Regions from separate parts of the Mesorhizobium sp. P3_A8 genome, predicted to be linked through region 3. Evidence: predicted binding sites of a transcription regulator. Region 3 holds the regulator's gene; each other region holds the start of a gene.
The links. Region 3 encodes LexA, which represses DNA repair genes until DNA is damaged. Its sites were predicted from a motif close to TGTTCNNNNTGTGTTCNG; they were not measured.
Positions count from the first base shown of each region.

Region 1: a site for LexA is predicted at 1,739-1,756, ahead of AC1DX4_RS30995 (ImuA family protein). Genes of this name have one in related genera too.
Region 2: a site for LexA is predicted at 1,240-1,257, ahead of parE (DNA topoisomerase IV subunit B). Genes of this name have one in related genera too.

Region 1 covers NZ_JBFUGI010000017.1:106,558-109,834, reverse strand. Annotated here, with positions in the region: gene AC1DX4_RS31005 (metallopeptidase family protein) at 176-598, opposite strand; gene AC1DX4_RS31000 (LysE family translocator) at 734-1,366, shown strand; gene AC1DX4_RS30995 (ImuA family protein) at 1,780-2,796, shown strand; gene AC1DX4_RS30990 (DUF6504 family protein) at 2,738-3,277, shown strand, end outside.
Region 2 covers NZ_JBFUGI010000009.1:300,637-303,913, reverse strand. Annotated here, with positions in the region: gene AC1DX4_RS22460 (type II and III secretion system protein family protein) at 1-127, opposite strand, end outside; gene cpaB (Flp pilus assembly protein CpaB) at 158-1,090, opposite strand; gene parE (DNA topoisomerase IV subunit B) at 1,328-3,277, shown strand, end outside.
Region 3 covers NZ_JBFUGI010000004.1:224,154-227,430, reverse strand. Annotated here, with positions in the region: gene AC1DX4_RS11790 (GntR family transcriptional regulator) at 56-790, shown strand; gene lexA (transcriptional repressor LexA) at 1,172-1,909, shown strand; gene AC1DX4_RS11780 (ComEC/Rec2 family competence protein) at 1,903-3,277, opposite strand, start outside.

The DNA.
Region 1 (3,277 bases), on a different contig from region 3:
TCGGACGCAGGCTGTGTCGAGATTCAGGTCAGGCCTAGTCGAGAATCGTGGGTTCCGAGAACCGGAACGGAGCGTAATTTGGGTACGTGATTACAGTTCTACTGCGACGCAGTAGAACTGGGAAGCGTAGGAAGCCGCCATTCGCAGGTCGGCCTCACCTGAATATCGGCACAGCCTACTCGGCCGCCTCTTCGAGCTTCTCCATATCATCATCCGACAGGCCGAAATGGTGGCCGATCTCGTGGATCAGCACATGGGTGACGATGTCGCCCAGCGTTTCTTCGTTTTCGGCCCAGTAGTCGAGCATGGCGCGGCGGTAGAGCGTGATGCGGTTCGGGCCTTCGCCGGTCTGCGGGTTCCAGCGCTCGGCGATGCCACGGCCCTCGAACAGGCCGAGCAGGTCGAAGGGCGTTTCCAGCGACAGATCGTCCATGATCTCGTCGGTCGGGAATTCCGCGATCTGGATGACGATCTCGCCGGTCAGCTTGCGAAAGTCCTCCGGCAAATGGGCGTAGGCCTCCAGTGCCAGGAACTCGAACTCCTCCATCGAGGGCGCGAGTTCGCTATGCCAGGTGCGGGTTTTATAGATGCGGGCCATGCTTTGTCCTTTGAACCCGGCATATAGGCTTTCGCGCCGGTCGAGGCAAATGAAGCGGCAATTCTCGCCGCAGCGCCTTTGCCGCGGCCGGGGAATCGCGTAGGGGTCGGTTCCGGCCATCTCTCAGGAGTTCTCATGCCGGACCTTTCCACCATCGGACTTTTCGCCATTGCCTGCCTCGCGCTGACCGCGACGCCGGGGCCAGACATGCTGCTGATTGCGTCACGCAGCGCCAGCCAGGGACGCGCCTCGGGCCTGGCGACCTATGCCGGCATCGCCGCCGGCACCTATTGCCACGCGCTGGCCGCCGCCTTCGGCCTGTCGCAATTGTTCCTGGCAGCGCCCATCGCCTACGACATCGTGCGCTATGCCGGCGCCGCCTACCTCGCCTGGCTCGCCTGGAAGGCATTCCGTTCCGACGGAACGGCTTTTGCCCCGGTCGCCGGCCTGCCACGCTATTCGCGCGGCCGGATTTTTCGGCAAGGCCTGCTGACCAATCTGCTCAACCCGAAAATGGCGCTGTTCGTGCTGGCGCTGTTCCCGCAATTCGTGCGCCCTGAGGCCGGTTCCGTCGCCGGCCAGATCCTGCTGCTGGCGACCGTGCTCAATCTGATCGGGCTGGTGGTCAACGGCCTGGTCATCCTGACCGCCAGCCGGATCGGAACGGCGTTGTCGAGGCGAACGCGGTTCCAGCGCGCACCGCAGGTCCTGCTCGGAACCGTGTTCGCGGGTCTGGCCGCACGGCTGGCTCTTGGCGGCCAGCGCTAGTTTTCAGCGCAGAAAGTTGACGGGGTCGTTGTGTTGACGAGCCAGATGCGTTGGCGATTGGCGAAGAAAAGCCCATCGGTTCGTCATCCACGGGCGGAGCAAGAAGCGCAGCGACGCGGCGCAGACCCGAGGATCCATGCCGGGACTCTTGAGCGCCGCAACGGTGCAGAATTCTGCTCCGCTGCACTCCACAGTCGAGGTCGCGGCATGGATCCCAGGGTCTCCGCGACGCCGCTGCGCGGCTGCTTCGCCCTAGGATGACGAAATCACGGGATGCTGCGATCTACCCATACGCTGGGCTCGTGGCCACCTCACTGAGGAATAAATTCCTTATGACTCTGCTTGACTCTTCTGCTGCCCTCTGGAATCTATAGGAACATAACAGGAACAATTGTGAGTGGACACTGACCGTCATGGCGATATCAGCCGTGGCGCGGGAAACTGTTTTTGCCCTGCGCCGCCAGATCGCGAAAATCGAGGGAACGCTGCCCGAACGCCTGCAGGCGCCGGCTGGCGCACTCCTTGATGCTGATGTCAGCGCCGATGTCGATCTCACGATCGTCCGGCGCGGCATTGCGGCGGCCTTGCCGGATGCCTTCCTGCCCATCGGCGTCGAACGGCTCGATGCCGCCCTGAGCGGCGGCCTGCCGAAAGCCGCGCTCAGCGAAATCCATGGCCTGGAAACCCGCGATGCCGGAGCCGTCGCCGGTTTCGCCCTGTCGCTCACCAGCCTGATCCTCAAGCAGGCGCAAGGGCTGCCGGTGCTTTGGATCGGCACCACGGAAATCTTCCGCGAGGCCGGCTTTCCCTATGCCAGGGGGCTGCAGGCCTCGTTCGGCATCGAGCCCGGGCAATTGCTGTTTTCCGAGGCGCCAAAGCTCGTCGACGCACTGTGGGTCGCCGAGGAGGCCGCCCGGATGACGGCGCTCGCTGCCGTTATCCTGGAAATCCGTGGCAACCCGCAGCGGCTGGACCTGACAGCGACGCGCCGGCTGCATGCCAGGGCGCAGGCTGCCGGCCGCCCGGTGTTTCTACTGCGGCAGGCCGCCGCGCCCGAACCGACGGCAGCGCCCGTTCGGCTCATCGTCTCGTCGGCGCCGGCCACGCCACGCGCCACCATCGCCGGGCCGCTCGCCGGTTCGATCGGCCGCCCCGCCTTTACCATCACCATCGGCAAGAGCCGCACGGCCCTGCCTGGACAATTCACACTGGAGTGGAACCCCGATGAACGCGCATTCGACGAAAGAAGGGGCCAGAAACAACGGACAGAGGATCCTGTCGCTGTGGTTTCCCTATCTGGCGGCCGAAAGGATCCTGCGGCAGCGTCTGGGGCGGTCATGGCGTTCCCGGCCGCCGGATCATCCGCCGCTGGTGGTCAGCCATCGCCAGGGCAACGCGCAGCGCATTTCGGCCCTCGACGAGCGGGCTGAGGCGCTGCACCTGAAGCGCGACATGGGCATCGCCGATGCGCGCGCCATGCATCCGTCGATCGATATCGTCGAGGCCGATGCGGAGGCCGACCGGCGCCTGCTCGAAGGCCTGGCCGACTGGTGCGACCGCTACACCCCGCTGGTGGCGCTGGACGGCGCGGACGGCCTGTTCCTCGACGTCACCGGCTGCACCCATCTGTTCGGCGGCGAACGCGCCATGCTGGACGACATCCTGTCGCGCTTCTTCCATCAGGGTTTCGATGTCCGCGCCGGCCTTGCCCCGACACCGGGCGCGGCCTGGGCGGCGGCACGCTTTTGCGGCGACCGCATCGTTGATGGCGGCGACGAGGAAGCCCTGCTCGCACCCTTGCCGCTCGCTGCACTGCGCATCGACCCGGCGACCCGCGCCAGCCTGGAAAGTGTGGGCCTGCGCACGGCGGGCGCCGTCATGGCGGCACCCCGCGCGCCGCTCGCCCGCCGC
Region 2 (3,277 bases), on a different contig from region 3:
TGTCATTGTCCGCCTTGGCCGCCCCGGGCAGAGCAAGCATGCCGCTCGCAGCCACCGCAACCGCCATTGCCAGCGTGCGCACGAAGCGCGACCGGCCCGTCATTCGATATAGGGTACGCATCAACATTGCCCTGTCCCGTCCGGTCCCCACCGGCCTTTACTTCTGGTTCTGGTCCCGCGCAGGAACCTGATATTCCTCGGCCTTCGTTCCGCGCGTCACGATGATCGTCTTGAATTTCGGCTTCTCCGGCTCCTTGGTCATCGCATCGAACAGCGAACCGGCCGCGGCCTGAGCCTTGGCCGCCACCGATCCGCCGAAGGAAGAGATGGTGGTGACGCCGTCCTTGCCGTCGCCGCCTTCGCTGGCGGAGCGCAGCGACAGCGACAGCGTGCCGACGGTGCGGGCAAGCGCCACTTTCTGCGCGCCCTCGGTCGTCACCTCGATGGTCACGGAATTGGTCACCTGCGGCGTCGTCTGGCGCACGTCGGCGCCCTGGCCGACACTCAGTACCTTGGCGTCGGCGACGACAATCTCGGAGGTGATGGTCGAACCGGCCGCCCCTTGTGCGTTCTTGGCGACTTCCTGGATTTCGCCGGCATCGCGCGTCAGCACGACATCGACGCGGTCGCCCGGTGTCACGAAGCCGCCGACACCGGCGATCTCGTCGGTGCGGATGGTGACCGCCCGCATTCCGGGCGTCATCATGTTGGAGAGCGTTGCGCGGCCGTTCGGACCCGACAGCTTGGTCAGCAGCACCGGTTCGTTGACCTCGATCGGCGACAGCACCACGCGGCTGCCTTCGCCAAGCAACCCATCGATGGTGGGAAATGCCCCTTGTGGCAGCGAATCCTGCGGCCACGGGATTTCGCTGAGCTTGGCGCGGTCGAGTTCCATGCCGTAGCGCAACGGCGCGTTCGCCACCACGATGGTCTTGAACTCGATCCTGGGCGGTGCCGGAGCGGCGATCGACGCCGTCTTCTCCTCGGCATCCGGCTTGGCCTGGCTCTTGACCCAGAAATCCGCGGCAAAGATCGAGATCGCGCCGAAAACGGCGGCGATGCCGATCATCGTTATGGCCTTGCCCCTCACGCCGAAACCCCTGATGCCCGCAGTTTCTTATTATGTTGGGCTCACGCTAGGCCGCATTGTTAAAGAATCAGGAATCTTGTGCGGCTGCATTCGACCTATTTCCGCCCGCTTGGTTATCGAATGGTTTTAGGATAAGACGGGTCAAATCCCCGAACGTAACAGGAACCTCCGTCGCTTGGCGCCGCAAAGCGTGGCAGTATCGACGGGTGATTCGCAGCATCGGACCCGATGGCAGGCATGGACGACAACAACGATCTCTTCGGCAACATGGACAAGCAGCCACAGCCGGTTCGCACACCCGCGCGCCCGGCTGACCCGCTGGTGCAGGCCGCCAAACGTCCGGCCGCGACCAAGGATGGCAGCGAGGGCTATAGCGCCGCCGACATCGAGGTGCTCGAAGGCCTGGAGCCGGTGCGCCGCCGGCCGGGCATGTATATCGGCGGCACCGACGACAAGGCGATGCACCATCTGTTCGCCGAGGTCATCGACAATTCAATGGACGAGGCGGTCGCCGGCCATGCCACCTTCATCGATGTCGAGCTGTCGGCCGATGGCTATCTGGCCGTCACCGACAATGGCCGCGGCATTCCGGTCGACCCGCATCCGAAATTCAAGAAGCCGGCGCTCGAAGTCATCATGACGACGCTGCATTCGGGCGGCAAGTTCGACTCCAAGGTCTACGAGACCTCGGGCGGCTTGCATGGCGTCGGCGTGTCGGTGGTCAACGCGCTGTCGGACCATCTCGAGGTCGAGGTCGCACGCGGCCGTCAGCTCTATCGCCAGCGCTTTTCGCGCGGCGTCCCGGTGACCGGCCTTGAGCACCTAGGCGAGGTCCATAACCGGCGCGGAACGAAAATCCGCTTCCATCCCGACGAGCAGATTTTCGGCAAGGGCGCGGCCTTCGAACCGGCGCGGCTCTACCGCATGACGCGCTCGAAAGCCTATCTGTTCGGCGGCGTCGAGATCCGCTGGACCTGCGATCCCTCGCTGATCAAGGAAAAGGACCAGACGCCGGCAAAGGCGGAGTTCCATTTTCCCGGCGGCCTCAAGGATTATCTCAAGGCATCGCTCGGCGACGACTTCCAGGTGACGCGCGAAATCTTCGCGGGAAAAAGCGAAAAACAAGGCGGCCATGGCTCCCTCGAATGGGCGGTGACCTGGTTCGGCGGCGACGGCTTCATCAATTCCTACTGCAACACCATCCCGACCGGCGAAGGCGGCACCCACGAGGCCGGCTTCCGCAACGTGCTGACGCGTGGCTTGCGCGCCTATGCCGATCTCGTCGGCAACAAGCGCGCCTCGATCGTCACCTCGGAAGACGTCATGATCTCGGCGGCCGGCATGCTGTCGGTGTTCATCCGCGAACCGGAATTCGTCGGCCAGACCAAGGACAGGCTGGCGACGATCGAGGCCATTCGCATTGTCGAGACCGCGATCCGCGATCCGTTCGACCATTGGCTGGCCGACAATCCGCAGGAAGCCTCGAAGCTGCTTGAATGGGTGATTGCGCGCGCCGACGAGCGGGTGCGCCGGCGCCAGGAAAAGGAAGTGTCGCGCAAGAGCGCGGTGCGCAAATTGCGCCTGCCGGGCAAGCTCGCCGATTGCACGCAGAATGCGGCGGCCGGCGCCGAACTCTTCATCGTCGAAGGCGACTCGGCCGGCGGCTCGGCCAAGCAGGCGCGCGACCGCGCCAGCCAGGCCGTGTTGCCGCTGCGTGGAAAAATCCTCAACGTCGCCAGTGCCGGCAATGACAAGCTGGCCGCCAACCAGCAGATATCGGACCTGATCCAGGCGCTCGGCTGCGGCACGCGCTCGAAGTACCGCGACGAAGATCTGCGCTACGACCGTGTGATCATCATGACCGACGCCGACGTCGACGGTGCTCATATCGCTTCGCTGCTGATCACCTTCTTCTACCAGGAAATGCCGGGGCTGGTGCGTGGCGGCCATCTCTATCTGGCGGTGCCGCCGCTTTACTCGATCCGGCAAGGTGGCAAGGTCGCCTACGCCCGCGACGACGCACATAAGGACGAGCTTCTGCGCACCGAATTCACCGGGCGCGGCAAGGTCGAACTTGGCCGCTTCAAGGGCCTGGGCGAAATGATGGCAGCCCAGCTCAAAGAGACCACCATGGATCCGAGGAAGCGCACGCTGCTCAGGGTTGACGTGAACGAAATCGATTCAACC
Region 3 (3,277 bases):
CAAAGAAGGCTTTCATATATAATCGTTGGCGTGGCAGTCTAAGGATGGGACATCGATGCTGGACGAAGGACTCTCGAAGACGGAAGCGGCCTACAGGCTGCTGCGTCGCGATATCCTCACGACCCGTCTGCGGCCCGGCGCGCCGCTCAAGCTCAGCGCGCTGCGTAACAGCTATGGCATTGGCTGGACACCATTGCGCGAAGCGCTGTCGCGACTGGAGGCCGAGCGCCTGGTGACGTCCATCAGCAATCGTGGCTTTGCCGTCGCTCCGGTTTCGCGCATCGAATTGGAAGACCTGTCGCGCGCCAGGTGTGTCGTCGAGCTGCCACTGCTCCAGGAATCGATCGAAAAAGGTGGCCACGATTGGGAAAACACCGTCGTCGCTGCGCATTACCGGCTGTCGCGCTGCAAGACCGCGGTCGACGATCCATCCGACGCGGTGGTCGACGAATGGGATGAAAAGCACGAGGCTTTCCACGCGGCCCTGCTCAGCGCGGCAGCATCGCCCTGGCTGCTGACCTTCCATTCCACGATCGTGGATCAGTTGCGTCGCCATCACCGTTTTCTCGGCCTGGCGCCAACGCTGCGGGCGGCCGCCGGCCTGCAGCATGGTTATGAGGAAGCCGTGGAAGCGTTGCGCCAGGCGGTCGCAATCGAACACCACACCGCGCTCATGGAGGCGGCACTGGATCGCAACATCGGGCGCGCGAAAAACCTGATGATCGCTCACATCGGCTATACGCTGCATGTCTATGTCCATGCCGGCGACGGCAGCATAAACAAACGGTAGCGCAACGAGGATCGTGGACCAAAGCCAGTGTGGCAATTTCTCGGTAAAGTTGGCATTTTGGCTTCGTTTCGTTCACGGCAGGCCAATGATCGGTGAAAGGGAGAAACACGCTCATCGAGCCTTATCGGCAACTGATGCCAGACCGCCGACTAGGATAGGCCACAGGCCATTAACCATAACAATTTCAAAGCCAGAGAGCGCCCCGCTGCGGCAGGCAGGCTTCGAACACGGCCCGCTGCCGGGCGCCAAATAATTTCAGCCGTCTTAACAAATTCACTAAACTTTAAACGGTTGCAGAACACAACTGGAACAGATAGTGTTTGTTCTGGGTTTGTTTTTCGATTCTGGTTCAGACCTTTTGTTCAAGCCTTGGGGGCTGCCATGCTGACGCGTAAGCAACATGAACTCTTGATGTTCATTCATGAACGGCTGAAGGAAAGCGGCATTCCGCCCTCCTTCGACGAGATGAAGGAAGCACTTGATCTCGCCTCCAAGTCAGGGATCCATCGCCTGATCACGGCGCTGGAGGAACGCGGTTTCATCCGCCGGCTGCCCAATCGGGCGCGCGCGCTGGAAGTTCTGCGGCTGCCGGATTCAATCGCGCCCGGCCTCAACGCGGCAAAGAAATTCTCGCCGAGCGTCATCCAGGGCAGTCTTGGTCAAGGTGGCCTTGGCCGCCAGATCAAGTCGGCGCCGTCGCGCTTGCCCTCGGCTGGCAATGATGACGATGCGGTTTCCGCCGTGTCGATCCCGGTGATGGGGCGCATCGCCGCCGGTGTGCCGATCGATGCCATCCAGCATCAGACGCATTCGATCTCTGTGCCGCCGGACATGATCATGGGTGGCGAGCACTATGCGCTGGAGGTCAAGGGCGACTCGATGATCGAGGCCGGCATCTTCGATGGCGACACCGTCATCATCCGCAACGCCGATACCGCCCAGCCTGGCGAGATCATCGTGGCGCTCGTGGATGAAGAGGAAGCGACGCTGAAGCGCTTTCGCCGCAAGGGCGCCTCGATCGCCCTTGAAGCCGCCAACCCGGCCTACGAGACGCGTATCTTCGGCCCCGACAGGGTCAAGGTACAAGGCAAGCTCGTCGGGCTGATCCGGCGCTACTGAGCAGGAGCGGCCGGCTTTTCGGGCTTGCGCCAGGGCGCCAGCCCCCTCGCCTCGCGTGAATATTTTCGCTGTGCGTGCCAGGGCCGATATGGTGTGTCCACCGAGAAGTTGACGGTTGGCGGACCGGTCGCCGATTGACGGTCGAAGAAGACGGCAGCACTGCCCTTGCGGGCGAGTTGCCGTTTGGTGACGACGAGAACCAGGGGATTGTGGCAGGCGTCGTAGCCGGTCGCGTCATTGACGACGATCAAATCGGCGAAACCGCAGGCTTTCCATGTGTCCTTGCGGTCTTCGACATGCGCGATGATCGCGCCGGACGGGTGCCTGGCGAGACAGACGCCGTCCGTGCAATAGAACGGCGCTCCCAGCGGCAGATCGACGGCATCGGCAATGTCGAATTGCCCATCCGCCTTGCTGAACATCTCCGGCACGACGATGGTTTCGGACGTCAGCGCGCGTTTCCAATTGTCGACGGTGAATTCGTTCGGACGAGCCCGGCTGACCGCGAGTTCTCCACCGCCGATCGGCAGCGCGACCAGCCGCGCATCTTCCGAGATCAGCACATCCGGCGTGCGTGTATCGGACACCGTCAACAGGCCGGCAAGCGCGAATGGCAGCGCTGCAAGCCGCAGCCAGGTCGTCGCCATCGTCGCGATGACCAGGGCGACGGTCACCAGCAGGACGGATTGCTGCGAGATCAGCCCGACCGCATCGACCGGTGAGCGTTCCGATATCCACGCCGATATCGCGATCATCGCCGTGAGACCCTTGCCCATCAGGTAAAGCGATGGCGCATCCAATCCGAACGGCATCAGCAACGCGCTGGCAACGGCCAGGAACATCACGACCGACACGATCGGCATGACGGCCAGATTGGCGAACAGGCTGAGCGGCGACACACGCTGGAAATGCCAGATGGCAAACAGCGCCGTGGCGCAGCCGGCGATGATGGAGGTCATGGCCAATCCGCCCGTCGCCAGCAGGAATTTTCGCGTGAGAAAGCTCGGCAGGGACCGCTTTGGCGGTGGCGGTCTTGCCTTTCCCGCATGGTGATCCGCCCAACCGGCATAGGCGCCAACCAGCGCAGCCGTGGCGGCGAACGACATCTGGAAGCTCGGGCCCACCACTTCGTGCGGCGACACCACGATGACGGCAATCGCCGAGATCGCCAGATTGCGCATGGTCAGCGCCGCGCGATCGAACAGGACGGCAATCAGCATCACCGCAAGCATGATGAAGCTGCGTTCGGCGGCAACGACGACGCCAGAAATGACGAGATAGGCGGCGATCGAGAACAGTGCGGCGGCAGCCGCATATTTCTTCACCGGCCGCCGCGCGGAAAAATCCGGAAACAGCGCGAAGGCGCCG